4 regions of the Methylobacterium sp. TK31 genome follow, and region 1 is predicted to be linked to each of the others. Evidence: predicted binding sites of a transcription regulator. Region 1 holds the regulator's gene; each other region holds the start of a gene.

Region 1 (7,956 bases):
TGGTGTTGCCACAATGGAACAGGTCTGAGCACCGAAATTCAGTCCAGCTGTTCTCCTCGCCTGTCGAGACGTTGTCCTGAAACGGTCGAAGCCAGTTTCGACGATCGTCGGAGGGTCGACGCGTCGGAGCGCCTCCCATACGCGCGAGCCGCCTTCCACCCTTCGATCGTGTCGCCTTCGCTTGCCGCCGCGCGCGCGCGCTGGCATCAGCAGGCACGATGAAAGATACCCAGCCCTACGGCACCTACGCTCCCACCGGCCTCGTCGCCCGCATCGCCCACCAGACCGGGCGGATCTCCTATGCCAGCTGGGCCGGTCGGCGCCTCGCCCTGTTTCTGCGACGGGTGGCGATCGGCCTTCTGCGGGGGGCGCCCCTCGACGTTGAGCGCTACGGCGCCCGCATGCGGCTCTACCCCTACAACAACAACTGCGAGAAGAAGGTGCTCTTCACCCCGCAGTTCTTCGATCCGGAAGAGCGTGCATTGCTGCGTGCGAAGCTCCAGCCCGGCTGCACCTTCCTCGATATCGGCGCGAATATCGGCGCCTATGCGCTGTTCGTCGCGGCCTTCGCGGGGCCGCGCGCGCGCATCCTCGCGGTGGAGCCGCAGCCGGACGTCTTCGACCGCCTTACCTACAACATCGGCCAGAACCCGTTCGGGACGGTCAAGGCGGTAGCCTGCGCCGTCGCCGACAAGGCCGGCGAACTCACCCTGTTCGTCGATCCCCGCAACCGGGGTGAATCGAGCCTGAAGATCGTCGGGACGAACGAAGGGGCGCAGATCCGGGTGCCGGCGGTGCCCCTGTTCGATCTCGCCCGCGGCGAGGGCATCGAGCGCATCGACGCGATGAAGCTCGACGTCGAGGGGGCCGAGGACCTGATCCTGGAGCCGTTCCTGCGGGCCGCTCCCGCCGCGCTCCATCCGCGGCTGCTGATCGTCGAGAACGGCACGGACCAGTGGCAGATCGACCTGCCCGCCCTCCTGGAGCAGCACGGCTATCGCCGGATCGCCCGGACGCGCCTGAATTTGATCTTCGAGCGCGCCGCCTGACGAGGGCGTGCTACAGGACCGGAATGGCGTCCGCGAGGGTGATCCCCTTCGGATCGATCCGGCAGCGATAGGCATGCACTGCGACACCGGCAGCCCGGGCGGCCTGGAACGCTTGGTCGAAGGCAGGGTCGAGGTCCCGCGCCGCGTCGAACCGCTCCGCCCACATCTGGACCACGATGACGACCATGGCGCGACCGCCGGCTCCCACGACGGCGGCGAGGTCCGCCATGTGGCGGGTACTGCGGGCGGCGACGCAATCCGGAAATTCCGCGAGGCCCGGGCTGCGCATCAGGTGGCAGTTCTTCACCTCGACATGGCAGGGAGGCATCCCCTCGCCCGTGGCGAGGAAATCGACCCGGCTCGCCTGCGCGTAGCGGACTTCCGGGCGGAGACCCGAATAGCCCGCGAGCGCCGGCAGGGTGGTGTCGGCGAAGGCTTCCGCCACCAGAGCGTTCGGCCGCATCGTGTTGATGCCCACCCATTGCCGGCCACCCGGCAGGTTCGCCTCCACCAGCTCCCAGGAATAGGCGAGCTTGCGCGTCGGGCTCCGGGCCTCGGACAGAAGAGCTCGTGCGCCCGGTACGGCGAGACCCAGCATCGCCCCGGGATTGGGGCAGTGAGCCGTCACGAGGGTGCCGTCGGCCAACTCCAGATCGGCGAGGAAGCGCTTGTAGCGCCGCACGAGGCGGCCCTCGATCAGGGGCGCGGGGAAGCGCATCGGCGTGTCCTGGGCAAGAAACAGGTTGATGCCGCCGGGCCTCGGCGTGGAATCGGGCAGCCATGAGGCGCCCGGGCTGGTCAGTGCTCATCGGATGCGACAGACTTCGCGCGGTACACCCGGGTCGATAACCGGGAAAACCGCTGTTCGTCCGCGAGGCCGCCATGTTCAATCTGTTCGACATCCTCCAGGCGCAGGCGGGCGCCAACGCGCAGGGACTGGGACGGCAATTCGGGCTCTCGCCGGAGCAGAGCCTGCGCGCGATGGAGGCCCTGCTGCCGGCCCTGACCATGGGGTTGCAGCGCAACGTCGCCCACGATCCGACAGGCTTTGCCCACCTGTTCAACCTCATTGGACCGACCGCGTCCCCGGCACCGAGCGCGACACCGCAGATGGACATGCTGGTCAAGCAGCTGTTCGGGTCGCCGCATCTCAGCCAGGCGGTGCTGCAGCAGGCCGCGACCGTCAGCGGCGTGGCGATGCCGGCTCTGAAGCAAATGCTGCCCGCCATGGCCGGCATGGTGGTGGCCGGGATTGTCCACGTGATGATCAATCAGGCTCCATCGCCCGCGCCGGCCCCCCGCGCGGAGGCGAACCCGTTCGGGTTCCCGCCCAATGCTTGGTCGCAGATGATGGAGGCCTTCCTGAAGTCCGGCAGCAACGCGACCAGCCCGGCACCGTCCGCTCCTCAGGCGCGGTCGCGCCCTGCGCAGCCCCGGCTCACGGCTCCCGCGCCCGCCGTGCCGGACAAGGCGGCCTCGGATGCCCCCTTCGACCTGGTGCAGCAGATGTTCCAGACCGGCCTCGAGGTACAGCAGGAGAACGCACGCGCCATGCAGCGCCTGTTCGATACCTTCTGGCAGGACCCCCGCGGCCCCACCGGTTCAGGCGCCGACGCCGCATCGAAGGCGGGACGGAGCGGGAAGCGGTAGCGGGCATCGCGTCCGGGTCGCATGGACGGCGCCGAGCTCCATTCGATCTCGACTGCGCTCATGCACTCTGAGCGATCCCCTCCAGGTGGCGGTCGGCGGCCTCCGCGAAACCTGTCCTCGACGGAACAGTCGTCGGGCTATCCGCGCTTTCGGCAGGAACCCTTGCAGAACACTTACGGAACGTTTAACATGTTCGTGTTTTGTTTCTGATGCCGCTCGCCGCGATCCCCGGCGCCAACGAAGAGTGTCCCGCATGTTGACGCGTAAGCAGCTGGACCTGCTCCAGTTCATCCAGCTCCGGATGCGCGAGAGCGGCGTTCCCCCCTCCTTCGACGAGATGAAGGACGCTCTCGATCTCAAGTCGAAGTCCGGCATCCATCGGTTGATTACGGCGCTGGAAGAGCGCGGCTTCCTGCGCCGTCTCCCGAACCGGGCACGGGCCATCGAAGTCATCCGGATGCCGGAGAGCCTCGGTGGGAGCGCCGGCGCCCCGCGTGCTGCTCCTGCACCTGAGGTGCGCCGCTTCACGCCGAGCGTGGTCGAGGGCGGCAAGGGCAAGGGTCTGCCAGCTGGTGCCGCGGTCTCCCGCTTGCCGACGACGCAGGCCACCGACGAGAGCGGGCGTGCGGTGACCATCCCGGTGATGGGCCGGATCGCGGCCGGTACGCCCATCTCCGCCATTCAGGAGCAGAGCCACTCGGTGACGATGTCACCGGATTTCCTGGCTGGTGGCGAGCACTACGCCCTGGAGGTGCGCGGCGATTCGATGATCGAGGCGGGCATCCTGGACGGCGATCTCGTGGTCATCCGCAAGCAGGACACGGCCAATACGGGCGACATCATCGTGGCTCTGATCGACGATGAGGAGGCGACCCTGAAGCGCCTGCGCCGACGCGGCTCCTCCATCGCCCTCGAAGCGGCGAACCCGGCCTATGAGACGCGCGTGCTCGGGCCGGACCGGGTCCAGATCCAAGGGCGTCTGGTTAGCCTCGTTCGTCGTTACTGAAGGGTCCCGTCGCTCGGTTCGTCGCCGGGCGGATCGGGATCCGGAAGCTCCCGCTCGGGCGCCTTCTGGTTCGGTGAAGGGGCCGGCTGAAGGAGCGAGAGGTTGGCCTCCTTCCTCGGCGGTGTCGCCCGCCACGGCACTCTGTCTCCGGGACGCTTGACCGTGGTGATGACGGGTCCATCGCGGGCGAGGCGGATCGCCGTCGCACCGTGGGCCGCCAGGAAGTCCCGATCGAGGATCAAGGCGGCGCCGCAACCGGGCGGCGTGGCCTGCCGGGTGATCAAGATCTCGGTGCGTGCGCAATCTTCCGGAAGCGCCCGTTTGTCGGTGACGAGGGCAAGGCTGCGGCCATCCGGCGTGGTCAGAGTGCAGCCGAGGCCATCGCACCGCGCGCCCCGGAAGGCACTGATCTCTTCCGCCCGGCGTCCGTCCCCGTCGGCCTTGAGCCATTGGCCGAGCACGAAGGGTGGCGGGCGGCCGAGGATCGCGAGCTGCCCGTTGCGCTCACGGATGGCTGCGCCCACCCCTTCGCGATCGATGTAGATGTCGTTTCGCTCCGGAAACGTAGCGAGAACGATGCCGATTGTTGCCGGACAGAGGCCGAGCCAGCGCAGCGACGAGGCAGGTAGGGTCAGGATGATCAGGGCCGAGGCCAGTAGCCCGAGGGCACCGGCGCCGAAGGCCGGCACCACCAGAACCGCGTTCCCGAATCCCGCGATCCAAGTCGAGATGGTCAGCATGCCGCGGACCGCGAGGCCCATCGCCCACCAGACCGGCTGATCCAGCGCGAACGGATAGGCGAGAATGCCGAGGACCGCCGACGGCATCACGGCCAGGGAGACGAGCGGCAAGGTGAGCGCGTTGCCCACGAGTCCGAAGGGCTGCACCGTCTGGAAGTGATAGGTCGCGAAGGGGGCGGTGGCGATCTGGGCCACGAGCGTCGTTGCCAGGGTCCCGAGGATCGCTGTCGTGACGAGGGCGAACAGGCGCGGCAGCCAGCCTGCGCCATCGCGACCGAGGGCGCTCCCCGCGATCAACGGCGCGCAAGCGATCAGGCCGGCGACCGCTCCGAACGACATCTGGAAGCTTGGTCCGAGAAGGCCCTCCGGTTCGCGGGCCAGCGCGATCAGGGCGGCGATCGCCAGGTTGCGCATGCTGAGGGCCGGCCGGTCGACCAGGATCGCGCCGAGCATGACCAGGGTCATGATCAGCGACCGTTCGGCGGCGATGTCCCATCCGGAAAACACGCAATAGGCGGTCACACCCACCATGGCGACGGCGGACGCGATCTTCTTGATCGGCCAATGCAGCGCTGCGAACGGCACCACGGCGAGCAGCGCCCGCACGAGCCAGAACACCACCCCGGCCGCCAGGACCATGTGCAGGCCGGAGATCGAGACCACGTGATAGATGCCCGCGGCCCGCAGGATGTCGTTGGTCTCCCCGTTGATGAGGCCCCGCTTGCCGGTCACCAACGCCGCCGCGACCGCCCCGGCCTGTCCGCCATTGGCGTCGGTGATCCGGCGTGTGAGGGCATTCCGTGCGGCATCGACGGCGGCGGCGAGACGGATCTGCCGATCGGTCGTCTCGGCCGCCGGCCGTACCTCGACCTTGCCGACGAGGGAGCCGACAGCGCCGATCTCGCGGAAGAAGGCATCGCGCGCGAAGTCGTAGCCTCCCGGCCGGGCCGCCTCTGGGGGTGGGAGCAGGCGCGCCGTCGCGGCGATGCGATCGCCCGGCTTCAGGGTGTTCGCCTTGCGATAGGAAACGCGCACCCGGGCCGGGCGGACTTCGGCCCCGAGGGTGCCGAAGCTCTCCACCCGAAGGATCAACCGCGCACCCTCATCACGCTCGTCCAGGCCTTCGATGGTGCCGACCAAGGAGGCGATCGTCGTGCGGGCCAGGATCGGACCGGTCACGCGCTGCACCCGTGCCGTCGCCGCCGCGAACCCGAGGAGCATCCCAATGGCCGCGAGGACGAGGGCAAGTCCGACAGGGCGATCCGCCAGGAACGGAGTCGTCGCGGCCAGCAACCCCGCGGCGACGAGCGGTGCGACCAGCGACGGAGTGCCCTGTGTCGCGAGGAAGAAGACGAGGATGCCGCAGCCGAACGCCACCGCGAGCCAGGCGAAGAGCCGGCGCTGCTCGATCTCGTGCGTCCAGCCCGCGCGTAGCCAGGCGAGGACGACACCGGCGCCCGGCCGACGCACGGCGAAGCGGCGGTTGAGACGCCCCATCGCTGCCGTCGCGCGCGCCTGCGCCATCGCGTCTTCCTTCGGCTGCTGCCCGCAAGCCCCCGCCCCGCAGCCAGCGATCCGCCCTGCGATCTTTGGAAGAGGACGATTTCTTAACGCTTGCGCCCGCGCATGCTACACGCGCGGTTCCGGGCCGGTCGATCCGCCTCCCGCCCGTTTCACGAGCAAATCAAGTCCAGATTGATGTCGTCAGCCGTCGTCACGCGTTTCGCGCCCTCGCCCACGGGCTACCTCCATATCGGCGGGGCCCGCACGGCCCTGTTCAATTGGCTCTATGCCCGCCATTTCGGCGGCCGCATGCTGCTACGCATCGAGGACACCGACCGTGAACGCTCGACGCAAGGCGCGATCGACGCGATCCTCGACGGCATGCGCTGGCTCGGCCTCGATTGGGACGGCGACGTCATCTACCAGTACGCCCGGGCCGCCCGTCACCGGGAGGCCGCCGAGAGCCTGCTGGCCTCCGGCAACGCGTATCGCTGCTATGCCACGCCCGAGGAATTGACCGCCATGCGTGAGGCCGCCCGGGCCGAGGGGCGGCCGCTGCGCTATGACGGCCGCTGGCGCGACCGTGATCCGTCCGAGGCGCCGGCCGGCGTCAAGCCGGTGATTCGCCTGCGCGCGCCCACCGACGGCGAGACGGTGGTCGAGGACGGCGTGCAGGGGCGCGTCGTCTGGCAGAACAAGGATCTCGACGACCTCGTGCTGCTGCGCTCGGACGGCAACCCGACCTATATGCTCGCCGTGGTGGTCGACGACCACGACATGGGGGTGACCCAAGTCATCCGCGGCGACGACCACCTGACCAATGCCGCGCGCCAGCGCCAGATTTACGATGCCCTCGGCTGGCAGGCGCCCGCCATGGCGCATATCCCGCTGATCCATGGGGCCGACGGGGCCAAGCTCTCGAAGCGCCACGGTGCGCTCGGCGTCGACGCCTATCGCGACCTCGGCTACCTGCCGAGCGCGCTGCGCAACTACCTGGTGCGTCTCGGCTGGAGCCATGGCGACCAGGAAGTGTTCTCCACCGAAGAAATGATCGCCGCCTTCGACCTGAAGGCGATCGGCCGCTCGCCGGCGCGGTTCGACTTCGCCAAGCTGGAGAACCTCAATGGCCTCTACATTCGTGGCGCGGCCGACGCGGAGCTCGTGGCGGCGATCGACGACGTGCTGCCGGCTCTCGGCCCGGCACGCGGCATCACCGTGCCCATGAGCCCCGCTCTGCGCGAGACGCTCACCGCCGCGATGCCCGGCCTCAAGGAACGCGCCAAGACCCTCGTCGAACTCCTCGACAGTGCCTACTACCTCACCGCCGCACGGCCCCTCGTACCCGACGAGAAGGCGAAGGGGCTGCTCGGCGACGAGGCCCGCGGCCGCCTCGGTGCTCTCCTGCCCGCCCTCGAGGCGCTGCCGGAGTGGACGGCCTCGGCCACCGAGGGCGCGGTCCGTCAGTTCGCGGAGGCCAACGGACTGAAGCTCGGCCAGATCGCGCAGCCTCTGCGGGCGGCGCTTACCGGGCGCGCAACCTCGCCGCCGGTCTTCGACGTGATGGCCGTTCTCGGACGCGAGGAATGTCTCGGCCGCCTGCGCGATCAGATCGCCTGACGCCGCAGCGCACAAAAGTGCAGATTCGCCCGGTCGATCTGTCGGGAAGAATGACAAATCGGCCCGGATTTCGCTTCGACAACGAGGTGAGACGGGCCGTCGGTTGATGACGGTCCGCCGATCCGCTACCCCCATGCTCGTGTGAGCAAGTGCAGCATGCGCTGTCTTTGCACCCCGGACCCGGGTGGTCGATTGCATCGCCACGCGGGCCGCCGCCGCCCCGCTGCCACGAAAGGGTCCAGGTCTCCATGAGCGCCTCCAGCACGATCACCGTGGGCGACAACCACGTCGAGCTTCCGATCAAGACCGGCACCATCGGTCCGGACGTCATCGACATCGGCAAGCTCTACGCGAAGACGGGCAAGTTCACCTTCGACCCCGGCTTCACCTC
Region 2 (7,956 bases), 1.2 Mb from region 1:
GCCACCGCGATCCTGTTCGTGGTGGTGGAACCCATCGCCGGCCACGTGGTCGAGCCGCTGCTCTACGGCCATTCCACCGGGCTCTCGCCCATCGCGGTGATCCTGGCCGCCACCCTCTGGGCCTTCCTGTGGGGGCCGATCGGCCTCGTGCTGGCGACCCCCATCACCGTCTGCCTCGTGGTGCTGGGGCGCCACATCGAGCGGCTCTGGTACCTCGACGTGATCCTGGGCGACCGCCCGGCCCTGTCGCCCCCGGAGATCTTCTACCAGCGCATGCTGGCGGGGGACCCCGAGGAGGCGATCGACCAGGGCCGGATGTTCCTCAAGGCGCGCGCCCTCGTCACCTACTACGACGAGGTCGTGCTCGCAGGCCTGCTGATGGCACAGGAGGACCTCTCGCGCGGCACCCTCGACCGGACCCGCCAGGACGAGGTCGGCGCCGCCCTGCGCGCCGTGGTCGCCCGCCTCGGCAGCGTGCCGGGGGGCCGCGGGCTCCGGTCGGGCTCCGGCTCGGCCGGCAATTCCGAGACCTCGGCGGCCATCGCGGCGATCGGCCCCGACCGGCAGGTCGCCGCGGTGGTCCTGCGCCCCGACGACCTCCCGGCCCGCTGGCGGGCGCCGCGTCCGGTGCTGTGCGTGTCGAGCCGCGGGCCCTTCGACGAGGCCGCGACCCTGATGCTCGGCCAGATCCTCGACCGGCACGGCCTCGGGGCGCAGGTGATGTCGATGGCGCAGCTGCGCCGGGGCGAGACGCCGGACGACCTCTCGGGCATCGCCCTGGTCTGCTTCTCCTACCTGGAGCCCGTCAGCCTGTCGCAGATCCGCCTGAACGTGCGCCAGGCGCGCCGGGCCATTCCGGGCGTCCGGGTCATCGTCGGCTTCTGGCGCGAGCGCGATCCGGCCTCCCTCGACCGGCTGCGCCGCACCCTCTCCGCCGACATGCTGGTGACCACCCTGAACGGGGCGCTCGACGCGGCCCTGACCTTCGCCAAACGGGGGTGAGGCCGGGCCGGGCCGGGAGGGGGCATTTGACATCCCCCTGGCCTTGACCCACTTCTCCCCCGCGCCGACCCCCTCTCCGGACGGGTGGCGACGCCCCCCGCACAATCTGCGTACGGTCGTCGCTGCGGGTCAGGCCCTGACGAGAGGCTAGTACCAGCACATGAAAGTCGTCGTCGTCGAGTCGCCGGCCAAGGCCAAGACGATCAATAAGTATCTCGGCCGCGACTACGAGGTCCTCGCCTCGTTCGGCCATATCCGCGACCTTCCGGCCAAGGACGGCTCCGTCGATCCGGAGGCGGACTTCCACATGCTGTGGGAGCTCGACGACCGCGGATCGAAGCGCGTCTCCGACATCGTCAAGGCGCTGAAGGGGGCCGACGGCCTGATTCTCGCCACCGATCCGGATCGCGAGGGCGAGGCCATCTCCTGGCACGTGGTCGAGGCGCTCACCGCCCGCCGCGCCCTCAAGGGCATGCCGGTGGAGCGCGTGACCTTCAACGCGATCACCAAGGCGGCGGTGGAGACCGCCATGCGCCAGCCCCGGCAGATCGACCAGGCCCTGGTCGACGCCTACCTGGCGCGCCGGGCGCTGGACTACCTCGTCGGCTTCAACCTCTCGCCGGTGCTGTGGCGCAAGCTGCCGGGCGCCCGCTCGGCCGGGCGCGTGCAGTCGGTGGCTTTGCGCCTCGTCTGCGAGCGCGAGCGCGAGATCGAGGTCTTCAAGCCGCGGGAATACTGGTCGCTGGTGGCGACCCTGGTGACCGAGACCGGCGCCAGCTTCGAGGCCCGCCTCACCGGCGCCGACGGCAAGCGCATCCAGCGCCTCGACGTCGGCAGCGGCGAGGAGGCGGCGGCGTTCAAGCGCGACCTCGAGCTCGGCACCTTCTCGGTCGGCAGCGTCGAGGCCAAGCCCGCCAAGCGCCACCCCGCCCCGCCCTTCACCACCTCGACCCTGCAACAGGAGGCCTCCCGCAAGCTCGGGATGGCGCCGGCCCAGACCATGCGCGCCGCCCAGAAGCTCTACGAGGGCGTCGAGATCGACGGCGAGACGGTGGGCCTGATCACCTACATGCGGACCGACGGCGTCGACATGGCGCCGGAGGCCATCGCCGATGCCCGCCGGGTCATCGGCCAGGAATACGGTGAGCGCTACCTGCCGGGGAGCCCCCGCAAGTACAGCGTCAAGGCCAAGAACGCCCAGGAGGCGCACGAGGCCGTGCGTCCCACCGACATGGGCCGGCTGCCCAAGACGGTGGCCCGCACCGTCGATGCCGAGCAGGCCAAGCTCTACGAGCTGATCTGGACCCGCACGGTGGCGAGCCAGATGGAATCGGCCGAGCTGGAGCGCACCACGGTGGACGTCGTGGCAGGGGTCGGGCCGCGCAAGCTGGAGCTGCGCGCCACCGGCCAGGTGGTGAAGTTCGACGGCTTCCTCACCCTCTACCAGGAGGGCAAGGACGACGAGGAGGACGAGGACGGCCGGCGCCTGCCGCCGATGAAGGCGGGCGACCCGCTCAAGCGCGAGCGCATCGCCTCGACCCAGCACTTCACCGAGCCGCCGCCGCGCTATTCCGAGGCCAGTCTCGTCAAGCGCATGGAGGAGCTCGGCATCGGCCGGCCCTCCACCTACGCCGCCGTGCTGCAGACCCTGCGCGACCGCGAATACGTGCGGATCGACAAGAAGCGCCTCGTGGCCGAGGACAAGGGCCGCCTCGTCACCGGCTTCCTCGAGAGCTTCTTCAAGCGCTACGTCGAGTACGACTTCACGGCCGACCTCGAGACGCAACTCGACCGGGTCTCGAACGCCGAGATCGACTGGCGCGAGGTGCTGCGGGACTTCTGGCGCGACTTCTCCGCCGCGATCGCCGGCACCAAGGAGCTGCGCGTTGCCGAGGTGCTCGACGCCCTCAACGACCTGCTTGGCGCCCACATCTTCCCCGAGAAGGCGGACGGCTCGAACCCGCGCACCTGCCCGACCTGCGGTTCCGGCCAGCTCTCCCTGAAGCTCGGCAAGTTCGGCGCCTTCGTGGGCTGCTCGAACTATCCGGAGTGCAAGTACACCCGCCAGCTCGCCGCCTCGGGCGTCGAGGGCGACGGCGAGGGCTCGTCCGAGAACGGCGGCCAGCCCGGCACGCGGGTGCTCGGCAACGACCCCGTCTCCGGCCTGCCCGTGACGGTGCGCGACGGCCGCTTCGGCCCCTTCGTCCAGCTCGGCGAGGCCTCGACCGAGAAGGAGGCCCCGAAGCCCAAGCGCTCGTCGATCCCGAAGGGCACCAGCCCGTCCTCGGTCGACCTGGAGATGGCCCTGAAGCTGCTCTCCCTGCCGCGCGAGGTGGCCCGCCACCCCGAGACCGGCGAGCCGATCCTGGCCAATCTCGGCCGCTTCGGACCCTACGTGCAGCACGGCAAGATGTACGCGAATCTCGGGCGCGACGACGACGTGCTGGAGATCGGCGCCAACCGGGCCATCGACCTCATCGTGGCCAAGGAGCAGGGCGGGGGTCGGCGCGGGCCGGCGGCCGATCCGGGCCGTCCCCTCGGCGAACACCCGGAGACGGGCAAGCCCATCGTGGTCAAGTCGGGCAAGTACGGTCCCTACGTCACCGACGGCACCACCAACGCGACCCTGCCCAAGACGCTCGCCGCCGAGGCCATCGACCTGCCCCAGGCGCTGGAGCTGATCGCCGCCCGGGAAGCCGCGGGCGGGGGCAAGAAGAAGGCCCCGGCCCGCAAGGCGGCGGGCGCCAAGGCCCCGGCGAAGAAGGCCCCGGCGAAGAAGGCGGCGGCCAAGACAGGGCCGGTGAAGAAGGCTTCCGCGGAGACGGGGGAGGCGGATGCGGTGCCAGCCGAGGCGTCGGCCCCCAAGAAGGCAGCTGCAAAGACAGCGGCTCCGAAGAAGACGGCTCCGAAGAAAGCGGCGGCCAAGAAGGCGGCGACGCCCGACGCCGACACGCCCGCCGCGGCACGCCGGAAGGCCTAGGACCGGTGGCCGGGGTGCCGGCCGCTGTCACACCGGTGCCATGCGGGCCGGCTAGCGGGAGAGGTCGCCACCCGCCGTCCCCTCGCCTACACGGACCCGCCGCATGACCGAACCGACGCGCACCCGCTCGCAGGCCGCGGAGGCCGCCGAGGATCGCGGGTCGAACGACAGCGCGAATCCGACCTTCGGCGACGTGGTGGCGGCCCGCTTCGACCGGCGCGACCTCCTGCGCGGTCTCCTCGGCGTCGGCGCCATCGCGGCGGTGGTGACGCCCCGCGCCCTGGCCGCCGGCGCTGCGCAGGCGGCGGAAGCCCCCGGCACCCGCTTCCCCTTCGCTGAGATCGAGGCCGGATCGGACGCGCACCATCACGTCGCCGCCGGGCACGACGCCGAGATCCTGATCCGCTGGGGCGACCCGGTGCTGCCCGGCGCGCCGGCCTTCGACCCGCGCAACCAGACGGCGGCCGCGCAAGCGCAGCAATTCGGCTACAACAACGATTTCGTGGGCTACTTCCCGATGCCGGGGGCGGCCGACCCGGCGTCGCACGGCCTCCTGGTGGTCAACCACGAATACACAAACGAGGAACTCATGTTCCCCGGCCTCGGCCGCCAGGACGGCAAGGCGGTCGACTTCAAGGGCATGACCCGGGACCTCGTCGACATCGAGATGGCGGCCCATGGCGGCTCGGTCATCGAGATCCGGCGCCGGGACGGCCGCTGGACGGTGGTGCCGGATTCGAAATACGCCCGTCGCATCACCGCCACGACGCCGATGGCGCTGACCGGCCCGGCCGCCGGCAGCGACCGGGTGAAGACCGCCGCCGACCCCGGCGGCCGGTCGGCCCTCGGGATGATCAACAACTGCGCCGGCGGCACGACCCCCTGGGGGACGTGGCTGACCTGCGAGGAGAACATCAACTACTACTTCTCCGGCGCCTTGGCCGAGGGCTCGCCGGAGGCCGCCAACCACAAGCGCTTCAACCTGCCGGCCGGCGCCTATGCCTGGGGCCGCTACCACGAGCGCTTCGACGTCGGACACGAGCCGAACGAGCCCAACCGCTTCGGCTGGGTGGTGGAGATCGACCCGTTCGACCCGACGAGCGTTCCGAAGAAGCGCACGGCCCTGGGGCGCTTCAAGCACGAGGGCGCGGCCGGCATCGTCGCCAAGCAGGGTCAGTACGTGATCTACCAGGGCGACGACGAGCGCTTCGACTACGTCTACAAGTTCGTCACCCTGGGCCGGGCCGACAGCGGCGACCGCGACCTTCTCGATTCCGGCACCCTGCATGTCGCCCGCTTCGACGCCGACGGGCGCGGCACCTGGATGCCGCTCGTCTTCGGCCAGGGGCCGCTGACGCCGGAGAACGGCTTCGCCTCGCAAGGAGACGTGGTGATCGGCGCCCGCCTCGCCGCCGACCGGCTCGGGGCCACCAAGATGGACCGGCCCGAGGACGTCGAGGCCAACCCGAAGACCGGCAAGGTCTACGTGATGCTGACCAACAACGGGAAGCGCAGGGCGGATCAGGTCGATGCCGCCAACCCGCGCGCCGACAACCGATTCGGCCACATCGTCGAGCTCACCCCCGACGACGGCGACCATGCCGCCACCGGATTCGCCTGGGAGATCCTGGTCCGCTGCGGCGATCCGAGCGTCGCGGCGGTGGGCGCCACCTTCTCGTCGGCCACCACGGCGAACGGCTGGTTCGGCATGCCGGACAATTGCTCGGTCGACGGCCTCGGCCGGCTCTGGGTCGCCACGGACGGCAACGCGCCCTCGCGGACAGGGCGCAACGACGGCATCTGGGCGGTGGAGACGGAAGGGCCGGGCCGCGGCACGGGCAAGCACTTCTTCCGCGTGCCCCACGGCGCCGAGATGTGCGGGCCCTATTTCACCCCCGACGACACCACCTTCTTCGTGGCCGTCCAGCATCCCGGCGAGGCCGACGAGGAGGACCCGAAGGCGGTGCCCGCCACCTTCGAGGCGCCCGCCACCCGCTGGCCCGACTTCGACCCGGCGATGCCGCCGCGCCCCGCCGTGCTGACGATCACCCGCCGCGGCGGCGGTCACGTCGGGACCTGAGGCGCCCCATGGCGGACGCCTCTCCGCAGCGATCGTCCGATCGCGCCACCGTCAGGCCTTCTTAACCACCCTCATACCATGTCATGGGGTGGTACGCCCTGTGCGGCGGGGGCTTCCGGCTCCCGCCCCGCGGAGCGGGAACCCCTTTCTGTTTCCGGTTTGTTCCGGTATGGTGAGAGGATGAAGGCGAATGCTGCACGGTCTCCCTCTGCGATCCGGCCCGCGAAGCCCGCGGCCGCACCATCACCCGCGCGAGGCGCTCCGGTGAGCGACCCCGCACGCGATCTCTTCGCCGGCGGCAAGGCGCCCCTGCCGAAGCCCAGCGGGCGCCGCAAGCTCGACGCCGCCGTGGCGCCGATCGCACCGCCGCCCGCCTCGGCGGAAGCCGGCTACGACGCCTCCACCATCGAGGTGCTGGAGGGGCTGGAGCCGGTGCGGCGCCGCCCCGGCATGTATATCGGCGGCACCGACGAGCGCGCCCTGCACCACCTCTTCGCCGAGGTGATCGACAACTCGATGGACGAGGCGGTGGCGGGCCATGCCAGCTTCATCGAGGTGGAGCTGGAGGAGAGCGGCCACCTCGTCGTCACCGACAACGGCCGCGGCATTCCTGTCGACCCGCACCCGAAATACGAGAACAAGTCCGCCCTCGAGGTCATCATGACCGTCCTGCATGCGGGCGGTAAGTTCGACTCGAAGGTCTACGAGACGTCCGGAGGCCTGCACGGCGTCGGCATCTCGGTGGTCAACGCCCTCTCGGACGAACTCGAGGTCGAGGTCGCCCGCGGCCAGACCCTCTACCGCCAGACCTTTTCGCGGGGCCACGTGCAGGGTCCCCTGGAGACTGTCGGCCGGGTGCAGAACCGGCGCGGCACCCGCGTGCGCTTCCACCCCGATGCGGAAATCTTCGGGGCGCTGAAGTTCGACCCCCGCCGCCTGTTCAGGATGGCGCGCTCCAAGGCCTACCTGTTCGGCGGGGTCGAGATCCGCTGGCGCTGCGCCCTCGCTCTCCTGGAGGGCATGGACGACGTGCCGGCCGAGACCGTGCACCGCTTCCCCGGGGGCCTGCGCGACTATCTCGCCCGCGATCTCGAGGGCAAGGAGCTCGTCACCGACGCGATCTTCTCCGGCAAGATCACCAAGCCGGGCGGGCACGGCTCCCTGGAATGGGCCGTGGCCTGGATGGTCACCGACGACGGCGTCTCGGCCTCCTACTGCAACACCATCCCGACCGCGGAGGGCGGCACCCACGAGAGCGGCCTGCGCGTCGCCCTGCTGCGCGCCCTGCGCGAGCATGCCGAGCGCGTCGGCCAGGCCAAGCGCATGACGGCGGTGACCACCGATGACGTCATGGCGACCTGCGCCTCGATGCTCTCGGTCTTCATCCGCGAGCCCGAGTTCCAGGGCCAGACCAAGGACAAGCTCGCCACCGTCGAGGCCTCGCGCATCGTCGAGACCGCGATCCGCGACGCCTTCGATCATTGGCTCGCCGCCTCCCCGGCCCAGGCCAACAAGCTGCTCGACTGGGTGATCGACCGGGCCGAGGAGCGCCTGCGCCGGCGCCAGGAGAAGGAGGTTGCGCGCAAGTCCGCCACCCGCAAGCTGCGCCTGCCGGGCAAGCTCGCCGACTGCTCCAAGGCCGGCATGGCCGGCTCGGAGATCTTCATCGTCGAGGGCGACTCGGCCGGCGGCTCGGCCAAGCAGGCGCGCGACCGCGCCACCCAGGCGATCCTGCCCCTGCGCGGCAAGATCCTCAACGTCGCCTCGGCGAGCCGGGACAAGCTCGGCGCCAACCAGCTGATCTCGGACCTGACCCAGGCGCTGGGGTGCGGCACCGGCACCGGCTACCGCTCGGAGGACCTGCGCTACGAGAAGGTGATCATCATGACGGACG
Region 3 (7,956 bases), 400 kb from region 1:
CAAGCCTCTTCTCCATGGGCCGGGTCGCGCTCGAAACGCGTTTACCGCTGGGCCGTTGTCAGCGTCGTCGTCCCCGGGGACGGCACCCTTAGTTCGCCTCGACGGGCTCCGGTCATGCGTCCTCGGACGCGGCCCGGTGGGGCACCTTGAGCGGGACTATGCCCGGCTTCCCGCAGAAAGGAAAACCCGAAATACTTGGTCGCAAATCAAAATTTTTTTTGTGGAAGAAGAGCTTACGTCGCGGCGCAGAAGACGCCCTGTCCCCGACCCGCGACGTCATCAAACTGATACGGGAATCCGGTTTGGCTCCTGGCAACGGAAGGCTGTCCCGGAGGCGAGCGTGGGCGAAGACACCGAGACGACCCGCGTCCGGACATTGTTCCTGTCCGACATGCATCTCGGCACAAAGGGATGCCAAGCCGACCTCTTGCTGGAATTCCTGCGCGATTACGATGCAGACGAGATCTATCTCGTCGGCGACATCATCGACGGCTGGCAACTCAAATCCGGCTGGTACTGGCCCCAGAGCCACAACGACGTCGTACAAAAGCTGATGCGCAAGGTGCGCAAGGGCTCGACGCTGGTCTACGTCCCGGGCAATCACGACGAATTCCTGCGCGATTATATCGGCATGACCTTCGGCGGCATCGAGATCGCCGACCAGCGCCTGCACGAGGCCGCCGACGGCAAGCGCTACCTCGTCATCCATGGCGACCAGTTCGACATGGTGGTGCGCCACGCAAAATGGCTCGCGTTCCTGGGCGACGGCGCCTACACCTTCGCGCTCTTCATCAACACCTACGTCAACACCGCGCGCCGTCGCCTCGGGCTCGCCTACTGGTCACTCTCGGCCTGGGCCAAGCTCAAGGTGAAGAATGCGGTCAACTTCATCGGCAAGTTCGAGGAATTGCTGAGCGCCGAAGCCAAGCGCGTCGGAGCCGACGGTGTGATCTGCGGTCACATCCACCATGCGGCCAAACGCCAGATCAACGGGCTGACCTACCTCAACACCGGCGATTGGGTGGAATCCTGCACCGCCATCGTCGAGCATTACGACGGCACCATGGAGGTGCTGCACTATCCGAGCCTGGTGCGGGCACGCACCGCGCGGGCCGACCTCGTCGGACGCCAGCGTCCCGACGGAGCCCGGGCGGTCGCGTGAGGCTCCTCATCGCCACGGATGCCTGGCACCCGCAGGTGAACGGCGTCGTACGCTCCCTGGAGAACATGGCGGCGGCCGGGGCCGCCTACGGCTTCGATCCGGTGTTCCTGACGCACCAGGACTTCGCATCCGTGCCGCTGCCGGGCTACCCGGAGATCCGGCTGGCCTACGCGACCAAGCGGCATGTGTCGCAGCTCTGGAACGACCTTCGGCCGACCCATGTCCACATCTCGACGGAGGGAACGGTCGGCTACGCCACCCGGCGCTACTGCCTCGCCCATCGCCGGCCCTTCACGACGAGCTACCACACCCGGTTTCCGGAATACCTCTCGGCCCGGGCGCCGGTGCCGGAGGCCTGGAGCTACGCCTGGCTTCGCCGCTTCCACGGCGCGGCGAACGGTACGATGGTGTCGACCCCCTCCCTGGAGCGCGACCTCGAAGCGCGCGGCTTCACCAACCTGATGCGCTGGACCCGCGGGGTCGACACCGACCTGTTCCGGCCACGCTCGCCGGAGATGCCGGAGCCGGCCGATCTCGCCGGCCTGCCCCGTCCGATCTTCCTGTCGGTGGGGCGGCTCGCGGTGGAGAAGAATCTCGAAGCGTTCCTGCGTCTCGACCTGCCCGGTACCAAGGTCGTCGTTGGAGACGGGCCGGACCGGGCCCGCCTCGCGGCGATCGCGCCCGAGGCGCATTTCCTCGGCACCCGGACCGGCGCCGACCTCGCCGCGCTCTATGCCGGCGCCGACGCCTTCGTGTTTCCGAGCCTTACCGATACCTTCGGGATCGTACTCCTCGAAGCCCTCGCCTGCGGGGTGCCCGTGGCCGCCTATCCCGTCACCGGCCCCCTCGACGTGATCGGCCGGACGGGTGCCGGCGTGCTCGACCACGACCTGCGTACGGCCGCTATGGGCGCCCTGGCGATCCCGCGCGCCCGCTGCCGCAGCGAAGCCCTGCGCTACACCTGGGCCGAGAGTGCGCGCCAGTTCTACGACAACATCGCCCGCGCCCACGGCACCGCACCCATGCGCCTCCGGGCCTCGGGCGACGCTCCGCGCGGTGTCGTCGAACTCGGCTGAGGCGTGGACCGGCCGCGCGCTCCGCGTTAGGGGGTCGGGCCAGTCCTCCGCCCCGGAACATGCCCGATGCCGCCGTTCGACCCGCGCCTGGCGGAGACCTTCCCGGCCGTCATCGGCTGCGACGAGGTTGGACGCGGTGCTCTCTGCGGACCCGTGATCGTCGCGGCGGTCTGGTTCGACCCGGCCGCTCTCGCGCCCACCCTGCTCGCCCGCCTCGACGACAGCAAGCGCCTCAAGGCGGCGGAACGCGAGGCGCTGACACCGCTGATCCGCGCGCAGACCCGCGTCGCCGTGGCGGCCGGCTCGCGCGCCCTTGTCGATCGGATCAACGTCCGTGCCGCCACCCTCGACGCCATGCGGCGGGCCGTGCTGGCACTGGGGCTCGAAGCGCCGGTCTGGGTGGACGGTCGCGACCCCGTTCCCGGTCTTGCACTGCCCGGGCGGGCCGTGATCGGCGGCGACCGGCTGGTGCCGCAGATCGCTGCCGCCTCCATCGTCGCCAAGACCCTGCGTGATGGGTTGATGCGGCGGCTCGCCCACCGCTATCCGGATTACGGTTGGGCGAGCAATGTCGGCTACGGCACGCGTACCCACCTCGCCGGGCTCGCACTCCGGGGCCGCTCTCCCCACCACCGCCTGAGTTTCACCCGCGCCTACGACCTCAGAACAGGCTCAACTGGTCCGTCGGGACCCTGAACAGGTCGGTGCGCAGACGCCGCCGCACCTCGGGATAGCCGAGACGCTGCCGGGCGAGGCGCATGCGCTGGCGGATCAGGTCGGCATAGGCGCCGGTGCCCGTCATCCGCGTTCCGTAGGTCGCGTCGTAGGCGCGTCCGCCGCGTGCCGCACGGACCAGCGACATGACGTGCCGCTGGCGACCCGGGTAGTGCTCGGCGAACCAGTCGTTCACCAGGGCATCGAGTTCGAGCGGCAGGCGCAGGAGCACGTGGCTCGCCTCCACGGCGCCGAGGTCGCGGGCCCGGGCCAGGATCGCCTCGACCTCGTGGTCGTTCAGCGACGGGATGATCGGCGCGGCGATGACCATCACGGGGATGCCCGCCGCACTCAACCGTCCGATCGCCTCCAGGCGCTTCGCCGGATGGGGTGCCCGAGGCTCCAGCCGGCGCGCCAGTTCCGGATCGAGCGTGGTCACCGAGACCGCCACCTTCACGAGGCCGTCCCGCGCGAGATCGGTGAGCAGGTCGAGGTCGCGGACGACGAGATTCGACTTCGTCACGATCCCGACCGGGTGGCGGAAGCGCGCCAGGACCTCCAGTACCGCGCGGGTGACGCGGTGTTCCCGCTCGATCGGCTGGTAGGGATCGGTGGCGGTGCCGAGCGCGATGGTGGCCGGGCTGTAGCCCGGCGCCGACAATTCCCGTTCGAGCAGGGCGCCGGCATCCACCTTCCGGAACAGTTTGGTCTCGAAATCGAGGCCCGGCGAGAGACCGACATAGGCGTGGTTCGGTCGCGCGAAGCAGTAGACGCAACCATGCTCGCAGCCGCGATAGGGATTGATCGACCGATCGAACGAGATGTCCGGCGAGGTGTTGCGGGTGATGAGCGTGCGGGCATGCTCCGGCCTCACCTCGGTCCGCAGGGGTGCCGCCTGCCCGATGCCGGGCCAACCGTCGTCGAAGGCGTCCCGCCTTGCCGCCTCGTAGCGTCCGCTCGGATTGGCTGTTGCACCCCGTCCGCGCCGTCCCGCCGGCTCCGGCGTCGTCTCGCCGAGGCGTCGTGCCACCTCCAAGACAGGTGGTGAGGAACGGGACGCGTCTGCAGGCATTGGCAATGGTCATCCAGAGGGTTCTCTTAGAACATATCACGAACATTCGCGGAAGAGATTGCGGATAATTCAGGCAGATCGTCCCTCTCCCAGCGTTTCTACCTGCCTGCCCACGATGCGTTGCCGTGGAATGGCTTTGCTCGACGCAAAAATGCGGTATGCGCGCGCATGCTCTCGGCTCTCATTTCAGTGACCCAGCCCCACGACCCCGATGCCGTCGATCAGCTCGCCGATACGCTCGGCGCGCTGGTGGCGGGTGTCGCGGCGGGGCTCGTCGGCGATGCGGTGATCATCGTGGCCGCGTCCAACCCGGTGATCGAGACGGTGGCCGAGGCAACCGGCGCCAAGGTAGTGCTGCGCGGACGCGGGTCGTCGCCCTGGTCGGCGGGGGCGAAGGCCGCGCGGCGGGACTGGGTCCTCTGCCTCGAGGCCGGCGACGTTCCGGCGGAAGGCTGGATCCGCCTCGTCGACCGCTTCATCGGCACGGCCCGGCCGGAGGTCGCGTTGGCCCGACTCCGGCGCCCGCATGCCGGCCTGCCGGCACGCCTCGCTGCCCGTGGCGAGAGCGTCATCGGCGTCAATGCTCCGCGCCCGGGCGACCTCGTCCGGCGCGAACGTCTCCTGGCTGGTCCGACCTTCGGCCGCCGCCTGAAGGTCCGTGCGCTCTCGGCCCGCCTCGACAGGGCCTGATCCGAACGGCAGGTCTCTCGCCGAGCCTCAGACCGTGATCGAAGCGCCCCGCCGCAGATGCTCGTCCAGCCGGGGCATGATCTCGACGAAGTTGCAGGGGCGGTGGCGGTAATCGAGCTGCGCCGCCAGAATGCCGTCCCAGGCGTCGCGACACGCCCCTGGCGAGCCGGGCAGGACGAAGATGTAGGTGGCGTTGGCGACGCCCGCCGTGGCCCGCGACTGTAGCGTCGAGGTCCCGATCTTGTCGTAGGAGATTCGATGAAAGACGGCCGAGAAGCCGTCCATCCGCTTCTCGAAGAGCGGCTCGATCGCTTCCGGAGTGACGTCGCGCCCCGTGAACCCGGTACCGCCGGTGGTGATGACGACGTCGACCGCCGGGTCCCGGCTCCAGGACTCCACCTGCCCGCGGATCGCCTCGATCTCGTCGGGGACGATGGCGCGGGCCGCCAGGGTGTGGCCCGCCGCCTTCAGGCGCTCCACGAGGGTGTCGCCGGAGCGGTCATCCTCCTCGACGCGGGTGTCCGAGACCGTGAGCACCGCGATGGCCAGCGGGATGAAGCTGCGGGTCTTGTCCGATGCGACCATCACAAAATGCCTTCAACCGAACCCGGGTGGAACCAGCACGATGGTATCCCAAAGCACGAAAGCCCGACAGCGCGTCCCCTGCACCTCAGTTACGCGCTGCCCGGAACGTGTCGCAGGACTTGGTCTGCCCGCTGCGGTAGCCGGTCATGAACCAGCGCATCCGCTGCTCGGACGAACCGTGCGTGAAGGAATCCGGCACGGCGTAGCCCTGGGACTGCTTCTGGAGCTTGTCGTCGCCGATGGCGCTCGCGGCCTGCATGGCCTCCTCGATGTCGCCCTGCTCGAGGGAATTGTACTTGTCGTTGGAGTTCTTGGCCCAGACGCCGGCGAGGCAATCGGCCATCAGCTCGATGCGCACGGAGAGCTGGTTCGCCTCCGTCTTGCTGGATGCGTTCTGCTGGCGGCTCTGGACCTTGCCGAGGATGCCGAGCTCGTCCTGGACGTGATGGCCGACCTCGTGGGCGATGACGTAGGCGTAGGCGAAGTCACCCTTCACACCGAACTTCTGCTCCATTTCCTTGAAGAAGGACGTGTCGAGATAAACCTTCTTGTCGAGCGGGCAGTAGAACGGCCCCATCGCGGCCTGGGCCGAACCGCAGCCGCTGCGGGTACCTCCGGTGTAGAGCACCATCGCGGTCGGTCGGTACTGACGTCCCGTCTGGTTCGGCAGGACCTCCTTCCAGACATCCTCGGTGTTGCCGAGGATCGCCGCGGCGAAGCGTCCGCTCTCGTCGGTGGGCTTGGTCTTGCGCTGGGCCTGGGTCTGCGGGTCGACCTGCTCCTGGCGTGGGCGCCCGCCGCCGGACATCTGCTCGGCACCGCCGATGAGGATCGCCGGGTTGATGCCGGTGACCCACCCGATGATGCACAGAATCACGATGGTGCCGATCCCGAGGCCGCCGGCACCGCCGCCGGGGAAGCCGAAACCGCCGCCGCCGCCGCCCTCGCCGCGCCGATCCTCGACATTGTCCGAAGAGCGGAAGTCTTCCCAGCGCATGATCTCGTTACACCCTGTCCGGACACGCGGGCCCACACACGGCCGCGTGAAGTAAGTCGCAGGCGCGGGATACGGTTCCGCTTGCCCGCAGGGCCTACCCGGCTCAGGCCTTGCCGTCGAGGGCCGCGCGCAGGGTCCGGAAATCCCGCCAGGCGAGGCGCTTCTGCAGCGGCTGGCGCAGCAGGTAGGCCGGATGCAGCGTCGCCAGGGCGCGGATCTCGCGGGTCCCGACCCGGTACGGATAGAAGCGGCCGCGTGCTTTCAGGATGCCGTCCTTGGTGCCGGTGATCGCCTGGGTGGCCGGGCTGCCGAGGCAGACGATGAGATCGGGATCGGCGAGTTCGATCTGCCGCTCGATGAACGGCTTGCAGATCGAGACTTCCTGCGGGGTCGGGTTGCGGTTGCCCGGCGGCCGCCACGGCACAATGTTGGTGACGTAGGCGTTGGTTCTGTCGAGTCCGATCGCCGCCATCATCCGGTCGAGGAGCTTGCCCGAACGACCCATGAAGGGCTTGCCGATTCGGTCCTCGTCGGCGCCCGGCGCCTCGCCGATGAACATCAGCTTGGCGGCCGGATTGCCGTCGGCGAAGACGAGGTTCTTGGCAGTGAATTTCAGCGGGCAGCCGTCGAAGCCCGCCAGCAGCGCTTCCAATTCCTCGAGGGTCTGGACGTCCTTCGCGCGCGCGCGGGCGTCGCCCACGGCATCGCCAGGCTTGGCCGAGGCCGATTGCCCGTAGGTCCGGGCCGGTGCGGGCGCAGGAACATCGCGCGGGGGCAGTTCGGTGCGGAAGGTGTCGTCGAGGGGCGGGCGAGTCCGTTCGGGAGCCCGCCGTTCCGGTGCCGGCCGATCAAGGGTGGACCGCGCCAGCTCCGGCGCGTCGGTTTCCGCGAAGCGATCATGCGGCGCCTCGTCCAGGAACAGGTCGAGCCCTGCCTCGACGTGGAAGTCGAGGTTCGCGATCAGATTCCTGTGTCGGTCTTCACCGTGGCTCATGGCAGCAGATGTGGCGCCTGAAGGGGTTGTGGACAACCGGGCGTGCGACGTCACGCACCACCTTTTACCCCGTGCAACATCGTCACCACCGAGGGCGCCGCGCCGGCGGTGCGCTTGCGTTCCCAGGTTGGAATGGGTTGAGAGTGAACCTCAAACATGGGATCGCACGACGAACGCGTCCGCGGAAAGCGGATGCACCACAGGAGGATGACGGATGGCGCTGCCCGAACGCGAGGCGATGGAATTCGACGTGGTGATCGTGGGCGCCGGTCCGGCCGGGCTCGCCACCGCCATCCGCCTCAAGCAACTGGCGCCGGATGTGAGCATCGTGGTGGTGGAGAAGGGCTCCGAGGTCGGCGCGCACATCCTGTCGGGTGCGGTAATCGACCCGTCCGGGCTCGACGGCCTGCTTCCCGGCTGGCGCGAGGACGGCGCCCGGCCGCTGAAGACGGCGGTCGAGCGCGATGAGTTCATGTTCCTGACCAAGAACAGCGGCGTCACCATGCCAAACCTGTTCTTCCCTAAGCTGATGTCGAACCACGGCAATTTCGTCGGCTCGCTCTCCAACGTCACGAAGTATCTCGGCGCCAAGGCCGAGGAGCTCGGCGTGGAGATCTATCCCGGATTTCCGGCCTCCGAGGTGCTCTATGACGAGTCCGGCGTCGT
Region 4 (7,956 bases), 2.0 Mb from region 1:
ACCTCGAACCCCTTCATCGCCCGCTGGATTCCCACGGCCGACGAATCGATGGTGGTGATCCGCTTCAAGGACCCGAAGGGCATCGACTTCTCCTATTTGATCTCGATGATCCAGGGCTCCTTCATGAGCCGCGCCAACTCCATCGTCATCCCGGGCGGCAAGCTCGACCTGGCCATGCAGCTCATCCTGACCCCGATCATCATGCAGCTCGTCGAGCGCAAGCGCCGCATGGCCTGAGCGCGGCCACAAGGCTCTAGAGGAACCCACCATGAACGGCCCGATCATCTCGCCCTCGATCCTCTCGGCGGATTTCGCCGCGCTCGGCGAGGAGGTGCGCGCGGTGTCCGAGGCCGGCGCCGACTGGATCCATCTCGACGTGATGGACGGGCACTTCGTGCCCAACCTCACCTTCGGCCCCGCGGTGATCAAGGCCCTGCGGCCGCACTCGGCCAAGCCCTTCGACGTGCACCTGATGATCGCGCCGGCCGATCCCTACCTCGCGGCCTTCGCGGAGGCCGGCGCCGACGCGATCTCGGTCCATGTCGAGGCCGGCCCGCACATCCACCGCTCGCTCCAGGCGATCCGGGCCCTCGGCAAGCGCGCCGGCATCGCCCTCAACCCGGGCACGCCGGCCTCGGCCGTCGAGCCGCTCCTCGACCTCGTCGACCTCGTCCTGGTGATGACGGTCAATCCCGGTTTCGGCGGCCAGAGCTTCATCCCCTCGACGCTCGAGACCATCCGGCGCATCCGGGCGATGACCGCCGGGCGGGCGATCGACATCGAGGTCGATGGCGGCATCGGCCCCGAGACCGTGGAGCTGGCCGCCCGCGCCGGCGCCAACGCCTTCGTGGCCGGCAACGCCGTCTTCAAGGGCGGGCCGGACGGCTACGCCGAGCGGATCGCCGCGATCCGGGCCGGTGCCGCGGAGGCCGGAGGCGGCCCCCTTTCATGCTGAGGGCGCTGATCTTCGACGTCGACGGGACGCTGGCCGAGACCGAGGACCTGCACCGGCAGGCCTTCAACGGCGCCTTCGCGGATCTCGGCCTGCCCTGGTCCTGGTCCCCGGCCCGCTACGCCGACCTCCTGACCGTGATGGGCGGCAAGGAGCGCCTGCGCCACTACGTCGAGACCGAGCATGCCGACGAGGTCGAGGCCCTGCGCCCGCGCATGGGCGAGATCCACGACTGCAAGACCCGCCGCTACGGCGACCTCGTGGAGGGCGGCAGCCTCGCCCTGCGCCCGGGGGTGGCGCGCCTGATCGCGGAGGCGCGGGGCGCCGGCATCCGGCTCGCGGTGGCCAGCACCACGAGCCGCCCCAACGTCGACACCCTGCTGCGGATCAACTTCCCGGCCGGCGACGTCCCCTTCGACGTCATCGCCTGCGGCGACGAGGCGGCGCGCAAGAAGCCGGCCCCCGACGTGTTCGACCTCGCGCTCGAGCGCCTCGGGGTCTCGGCCGCCGAGGCGGTGGCCTTCGAGGATTCCGCCGCCGGCATCCGCTCGGCCCTCGATGCGGGCCTGCCGGTGATCGCCACCCGCAGCCGCTACACCGAGAGCCACCGCCTCGACGGGGCGTTCTCGGCCGTCTCCGATCTCGGCGAGCCCGGCGCGCCGCACCGGCACCTCTCCGGCCATGTCTGGCCGGACGGCATCGTGACCCTGGGCGCCCTGCGCGACTGGCACGCGCGCCGCGCCGCCTGAGGCCGCGCCTCAGTCCCGTGCAGGCCGCGCCTCAGTCCCGTGCAGGCCGCGCCTCAGTCCCGTGGAGGCCGCTTGCCCAGCCGCTCCGGCGGCGCGCCCTCGGCGCGGGTCGGAAACAGCACCGCCCCGGCGACCGCCCCGATCACCCCCGCGATCCCGAGCCTAAGCCAGCGCGGTGCCGGACGGGTGCGTCCCCGGTCCGGCGCGGGGGCGCGCATATCGGTGGGGCGGGTCCCGGGGCGTCCCCGGTCGAGGGTTGGGCGCGTCATCGCCCCACGATAGCGCCGGCGCGCCGGATAGCCACCGGGAAGGCCGTGCGACCCGGCCCGGCGCGGGCCTCCACGCTGCGGCGCAGCGTTGTCATCGGCGTCGGCGGCGGCCTATAAGCCGGCCAATCCCTTTCCGTCCGGCATCGCGGACCCGCCGCCCCGGCACCTGGCCCTCGCGATCCGGCTTCGTTCCTACCAGTCTAGGGTCACGTCATGGCCGGCCATTCCCAGTTCAAGAACATCATGCACCGCAAGGGCCGCGTCGACGCGGTCCGCTCGAAGCTGTTCGGCAAGCTCGCGCGCGAGATCACGGTCGCGGCCAAGCTCGGCCTGCCCGACCCGGCGATGAACGCCCGCCTGCGCGCCGCCATCATCGCGGCCCGCGCCGAGAACGTGCCCAAGGACAACATCGAGCGCGCGATCAAGAAGGCGCAGGGCGCCGATGCGGAGAGCTACGACGAGATCCGCTACGAGGGCTACGGCCCCGGCGGCGCCGCGCTGATCGTCGAGGCCCAGACCGACAACCGCAACCGCACGGCCAGCGACGTGCGCTCGGCCTTCACCAAGTCCGGCGGCAGCCTCGCGGAGACGGGGGCCGTCTCCTTCATGTTCGACCATGTCGGCGTGGTGGAGTTCGACGCCAAGGTGGCGGATGCCGACACCATGCTGGAGGCCGCCATCGAGGCCGGCGCCGACGACGTGCGCTCGGACGAGGCCGGCCACGAGATTACCTGCGCCCAGGAGGCCTACGGCGAGGTCTCGAAGGCCCTGGAGGCCCGCTTCGGCGAGCCGCGCCGCACCGCCCTGGTCTGGAAGGCCCAGAACACCATCGAGGTCGACGACGAGACCGGCGAGAAGCTGATCCGCCTCGTCGAGGTGATCGAGGACCAGGACGACGTCCAGAACGTCTTCGTGAACTTCGCGCTCTCGGACGCCCTGATGGAGAAGCTCCAGGGCTGACCGGGGGCCGCCGTCAGGCGGCCTTCAGGGTCCCGAGGAACCGGTTCACCTCGGCGCCGAGGTGGTCGGCCTCCTGGGCCAGGTCCGACGCGGAGGCGAGGACGCGCGCTGCCGCCTCGCCCGTCTCTCCGGCCGAGCGGGCGACGCCGCCGATGGTGGCCGTGATGGCGCCGGTGCCGGTCGTCGCCTCGGCCACGTTCCGGATGATCTCCCGGGTCGCCGATCCCTGCTGGTCCACCGCCGCCGCGATGGCGTCGGCGGTCGCGCTCATGGTGCGGATCTGCCCGGCGATCGCCTCGATGGCCGTCACGGCCTCGCCGGTCGTGCCCCGGATCGCGTCGATCTGCTGCGTGATCTCCTCCGTTGCCCGGGCCGTCTGGTTGGCGAGTTCCTTGACCTCGGCGGCCACCACCGCGAAGCCCCGTCCGGCCTCGCCGGCGCGCGCGGCCTCGATGGTGGCGTTGAGCGCGAGCAGGTTGGTCTGGCCGGCGATGCCGGAGATCATCCCGACGACGTCGCCGATGCGGGCCGCCCCCGTGCTCAGGGCGTGAACCAGCTGCCCGGTGGCGTCGGCCTGGCCCACGGCGCCCTGCGCCATCCGCGCCGAATCCGCCACCTGCCGCCCGATCTCCTGCACCGAGGCGCCGAGTTCCTCGGCGGCCCCGGCCACCCGGTCGACGTTCCGCGCGGCCATCTCGGCGGCGTCGACCACGGACCCGGCCCGGCTCGCCGTGCCCTCCGCCGCCCCCGTCATGGTCCGTGCCGTTCCCTGCATCGCCGCCGCGGCCTGCGTGACCCGGGCCAGGATGCCGCCCACGGTCGATTCGAAATAATGCGCGGTCTGCTGCAGGGCCGCCCGGCGCTGCGCCTCGGCGCCGGCCCGCGCCAGGGCGGTCTCCGATTCCAGGACCTGCATGCGCTCCATCTGGGCCCGGATCGCGGATTCGGAGGCGGCCTGCGTCGCGAAGGCCGTCGTGATGGTGCGCGCGACCCAGGCCAGCACCCCCGTCTCGAGGACCAGGATGACGGCGTGGAGCACCACGCGCGCGAGGTCGGCGCTGCGGGTGCCGCCGGGGAAGATCAGCGCCGGCATCACGATGTTGAGGGCGAGATGGTGGCCCGCCACGGCCGCGGCGCAGGCCACCAGGATGGTCCAGTCGCACCACGCCACGATCACCGCCATGCAGGCGAAGAAGTACATGTGCAGGTCGATCTGCCAGGGATGCCCGGCCAGGGCCGAGAGCAGGATCGCCGCCATACCGATGAGCGAGAGGCTGCTGACCAGCCGCGTCGCCAGCCCGGTCGGCGCGCGCCGCCACGCCAGCGTGCTGAGCCCGGCCAGGAGGGCCGCGATCACCAGGGGGACGGTGAGCCCGTTGCCGGCGAGCCAGGCGCCGAGCGCGATCACCGGCAGGTGCAGCCAGAGGAAGGCGATGAGGAAGCGGCCGAAGGTCTGCCGAAGGCTGTCGAGGTTCGTCATCGCCGGGCTGTGTCCGTTGCGGAAATCAGGTCTGGGAGGAGGGCGTGCAGGCCGTGGCGAACCGGGCGTCGATCACCAGCCAGGCCCCGGAGGCGTAGAGGCGGGCGACGAGATCGGGCGATCCGGCCCGGACCACCAGGACGTTGCTCCGGCCGCCCAGGCGCAGGACGCTGGCGCCCGCCCGCGCCACGATGGCGGCGGCGTCCACCCCCGCAGGCGCGATCACCGCCACGGTCTCCGAGGCCGGGAAGGCCAGCACGCCGAGCGGCAGCACCAGGGTCGCGAGCACCGCGAGGCCCCCCGTGAGCCGGCTCGGACGATGGGAGGGGGCGATGTCGGCCACGAGGACAGCAATCCGATTCGAATTTGTCCTGTGTTAATACGGTGCGATAGGCTAAGAAGGCGTTACGGGAGGTGTTTGGTGCTCGCGCCGCCGCCGCTGTTCTGAATTCCGCGCCGGCCGAAATGTGGCTGCCGCTTCGACGCGGAGGAAAATCCGGACTGCACGGCAGGAGAACGGGCGCCCGTCGGCGAAATCTGTGCAGACAAGGACGAAGACAGACGACAACTGGTCGGAGCAAGCCGTTTCGGACCGATCCGCTTCGCCTCTTCTTCGGTCTTGGGTCGATCTGCGATCCGATGCCCCGGCGGGGTCCGCACCGGAACGCGCATTGGCATAACGCTCCGTTCACGGTATGTCCCTAACGCTCGGAACGGCGCGATGTCCGCGCCCGGAGCCGCGCCCTCATGATCGTGTCCGCATGACCGTTCCCGTCCGCATCCTCGGCATCGATCCGGGCCTGCGGCGCACCGGCTGGGGCGTCGTCACGGCCACGGGCACCAAGCTCGCCTACGTCGATTGCGGCGTCGTCACCTCGGACGGGGACCTGCCTCTCGCCCTGCGCCTGCGCGAGCTCTACGAGGGCATCACCCGCATCGTCGAGGCGTTCCAGCCCGACGAGGTCTCGGTCGAGGAGACCTTCGTCAACAAGGACGCGCAGGCCACGCTGAAGCTCGGCCATGCCCGCGCGGTGGCGCTGCTGGTCCCGGCGCTCGCCGGCATGCCGGTGTTCGAGTACTCGGCCAACCTGATCAAGAAGACGGTCGCGGGCTCGGGACACGCCGAGAAGGTGCAGATCCAGGCCATGGTGAAGTTCCTGCTGCCGAAGGCCGAGTTCAAGGTCGCCGACGCCGCGGACGCCCTGGCCATCGCCATCACCCACAACAGCCATCGCGGCGCCCATGCCCTGAAGCGCCAGCACGTCCCCGTGGCCGGCACCAGCAGCCTGGCGGCGGCCCGCATCGCGGCGGCCCTGGCGCGGGGCTGAACCTCCGCCGATCCATGCCTCTCCTGTGCCCCGGACGGTCCGGGCCCTGGACGCACTGGACCCTGGACAGTCCGGGCCCGCCCGTGCAGGTCCTCGCCTCGGAACCTGCCGGACGGAGAGCGAGTGGAATGGCCGACCCTGGGGCGACGCGCCCGACGCTGCCGATCGGCGACATCCTGCGCGATGCCGCGGCCTCCGGGCTGCGCTCGGTCCGCGCCCTCGGCCCGGCCACTACGGTCGCGTTCCTCCTCGTCCTGGCCAAGGAGGCCGCCCACACGCTGATGGGCGATCCGACACGGGCCGCCCGCTTCCAGGAGGACGTCTTCCTCGTCGATTGCGCCTGCACGATCCTGCTCGCGCCCTACTGGATGGCCCTGTTCCGGCACATCCTCGGCGCCGGCGGCTCCGTGCGCGACGTCGTCGAGGGCCGGGCCGGCCCGGTGGGGGACTTCCTCGCCCTCGAGGTGTTCTGGCTCCTGGTCAGCGGCCTGCTCGACCGTGTGCTCTCGCCGGACCTGCTCGGGCCGGGCCGGGTGGCCTTCGGCTTCTCGGCCTGGATCGCCCTCCTGCTTCTGCAGATCTGGACCAGCATGCTGGCGCCCGCCCTGGCTGTGGGCGCCCCGGACGCGACCCTGCGCGCGGTGTTCGCGATGACGCGCGGATCGGCCGCCCGCATCGCGCTGATCCTCGTGGCGACGATCCTGCCCCTCGGCCTGCTCGACCGCATGCTGCACGCGCCCGAGCGCTCCGGGGCCGACCTGCCGCCCTTCGTGCTGGCGGTCCGGATCCTCGCCTCGGGCCTCATCGGCATGGCCCTGCTCGTCCTGGTGACGGCGCTGCTCGCCGAGATCTACCGGCGGCTGCGGGCGCCGGAGCGCGGCCTCACTCCACGGCCTTGAACTCGCCCTCGAGCCGCAGGGAGACGTCGTCGCCCAGGAGCGGCAGGAAGGCGCTGATGCCGAAATCCGAGCGCTTGATCACCGTGCGCCCGTCGAAGCCGACCGTGTAGGCCTTGTTCACCGGGTTGATCCCGGCCTGATTGAAGGTGGCGTCGAAGGCGACCGGCTTCGTCACGCCCTTGAGGGTCAGGTCGCCGGTGATGCGCGCGGTGGTCGGGCTCGTCGGCTCGATGCCGGTCGCCGTGAAGGTGGCCTTGGGGAATTTCGCGGTGTCGAAGAAGTCGGGCGACTTCAGGTGCTGGTTGAGCCGGTCGTTCAGCCCGTTGACGCTGTCGGTGCCGATGGTGACCGTGAGGGTGGATTTCGCCGGCTCCTTCGGGTCGAGCACCGCCTGCGCGGTCACGTCGGTGATCTGCCCGTAATAGGTCGAGAAGCCGAGATGGCTGACCGACCAGGTGATCTTGCCGTGGGCGGAATCGAGGACGTAGGCGCCCGGGCGCACCTGCGTCGGGTCGCTGGAGGGCGCGGCGGGCGGCGCGGCGGCCGGGGTCTCCGCCGCCGCGAGCGGGCCGGCGGTGAGCAGAAGCCCGAAGGCGAGGAGCAGCGCGGTCTGGCGCATCGAGGCGGTCATCCGTGTGTGTCGGGCGGGGGGCCTTTGATTTCACGAACGCCGCGCGGCCTCAAGGCGGCACCGGTGCCGGCCGCGGGCGCCGTCGGTGTCGCGACGGAGCACATGGCGCTCGCGCCCGACCCCCTGTAGGCAATCCGCCGACGGATGGGCATCCGGCGGCGCGAGGGATGGGCGAGGCGATGATCGGCAAGCTGAAGGGCGTGGTGGATTCCTATGGCGAGGATTTCGTGATCCTCGACGTGCAGGGCGTCGGCTACGTGGTCCATTGCTCCGCCCGGACGCTGCAGCGCCTGCCCGGCATCGGCGAGGCGGCGGACCTCGCCATCGAGACCCATGTCCGCGAGGACATGATCCGGCTCTACGGCTTCCGCTCGGATGCCGAGCGCGAGTGGTTCCGCCTGCTCCAGACCGTGCAGGGGGTGGGGAGCAAGGTGGCGCTCGGCCTGCTCTCGGTGCTCGAACCCGGGGCCCTCGCCTCGGCCATCGCCATGGGCGACAAGGGCGCGGTGGCGCGGGCGCCCGGCGTCGGCCCGCGCCTCGCGGCGCGCCTCGTGGCGGAGCTGAAGGACAAGGCACCGGCCTTCGCGCCCATCGATCCCGCGGTGATCGCGCTCTCCGGCGCGGTCGAGGCCCGCACCGCGCCGCAGCCCGTCGCCGACGCCATCTCCGCCCTGGTCAATCTCGGCTA

What was found. Region 1 encodes LexA, which represses DNA repair genes until DNA is damaged. Its sites were predicted from a motif close to TGTTCNNNNTGTGTTCNG; they were not measured.
Region 2: the regulator LexA is predicted to act here: its motif matches at 6,212-6,229, upstream of parE (DNA topoisomerase IV subunit B).
Region 3: the regulator LexA is predicted to act here: its motif matches at 4,052-4,069, upstream of ACXJY8_RS13195 (PA0069 family radical SAM protein).
Region 4: the regulator LexA is predicted to act here: its motif matches at 5,096-5,113, upstream of ruvC (crossover junction endodeoxyribonuclease RuvC).

What each region holds. Positions count from the first base shown of each region.
Region 1 covers NZ_CM143964.1:2,445,140-2,453,095, forward strand. The annotation lists gene ACXJY8_RS11240 (FkbM family methyltransferase) at 219-1,049, shown strand; gene sfsA (DNA/RNA nuclease SfsA) at 1,060-1,767, opposite strand; gene ACXJY8_RS11250 (DUF937 domain-containing protein) at 1,932-2,699, shown strand; gene lexA (transcriptional repressor LexA) at 2,953-3,705, shown strand; gene ACXJY8_RS11260 (ComEC/Rec2 family competence protein) at 3,699-5,969, opposite strand; gene gltX (glutamate--tRNA ligase) at 6,144-7,565, shown strand; gene gltA (citrate synthase) at 7,814-7,956, shown strand, end outside.
Region 2 covers NZ_CM143964.1:1,273,505-1,281,460, reverse strand. The annotation lists gene ACXJY8_RS05885 (AI-2E family transporter) at 1-1,002, shown strand, start outside; gene topA (type I DNA topoisomerase) at 1,163-3,982, shown strand; gene ACXJY8_RS05875 (PhoX family protein) at 4,086-6,062, shown strand; gene parE (DNA topoisomerase IV subunit B) at 6,327-7,956, shown strand, end outside.
Region 3 covers NZ_CM143964.1:2,840,989-2,848,944, forward strand. The annotation lists gene ACXJY8_RS13180 (UDP-2,3-diacylglucosamine diphosphatase) at 341-1,162, shown strand; gene ACXJY8_RS13185 (glycosyltransferase family 4 protein) at 1,159-2,238, shown strand; gene rnhB (ribonuclease HII) at 2,305-2,934, shown strand; gene ACXJY8_RS13195 (PA0069 family radical SAM protein) at 2,900-4,024, opposite strand; gene ACXJY8_RS13200 (glycosyltransferase family protein) at 4,193-4,714, shown strand; gene moaB (molybdenum cofactor biosynthesis protein B) at 4,742-5,299, opposite strand; gene ypfJ (KPN_02809 family neutral zinc metallopeptidase) at 5,385-6,296, opposite strand; gene ACXJY8_RS13215 (uracil-DNA glycosylase) at 6,400-7,290, opposite strand; gene ACXJY8_RS13220 (electron transfer flavoprotein-ubiquinone oxidoreductase) at 7,505-7,956, shown strand, end outside.
Region 4 covers NZ_CM143964.1:4,398,451-4,406,406, forward strand. The annotation lists gene ACXJY8_RS20440 (phosphoribulokinase) at 1-237, shown strand, start outside; gene rpe (ribulose-phosphate 3-epimerase) at 269-955, shown strand; gene ACXJY8_RS20450 (HAD-IA family hydrolase) at 949-1,701, shown strand; gene ACXJY8_RS20455 (YebC/PmpR family DNA-binding transcriptional regulator) at 2,184-2,930, shown strand; gene ACXJY8_RS20460 (methyl-accepting chemotaxis protein) at 2,944-4,410, opposite strand; gene ACXJY8_RS20465 (hypothetical protein) at 4,436-4,753, opposite strand; gene ruvC (crossover junction endodeoxyribonuclease RuvC) at 5,172-5,738, shown strand; gene ACXJY8_RS20475 (hypothetical protein) at 5,867-6,637, shown strand; gene ACXJY8_RS20480 (YceI family protein) at 6,621-7,268, opposite strand; gene ruvA (Holliday junction branch migration protein RuvA) at 7,448-7,956, shown strand, end outside.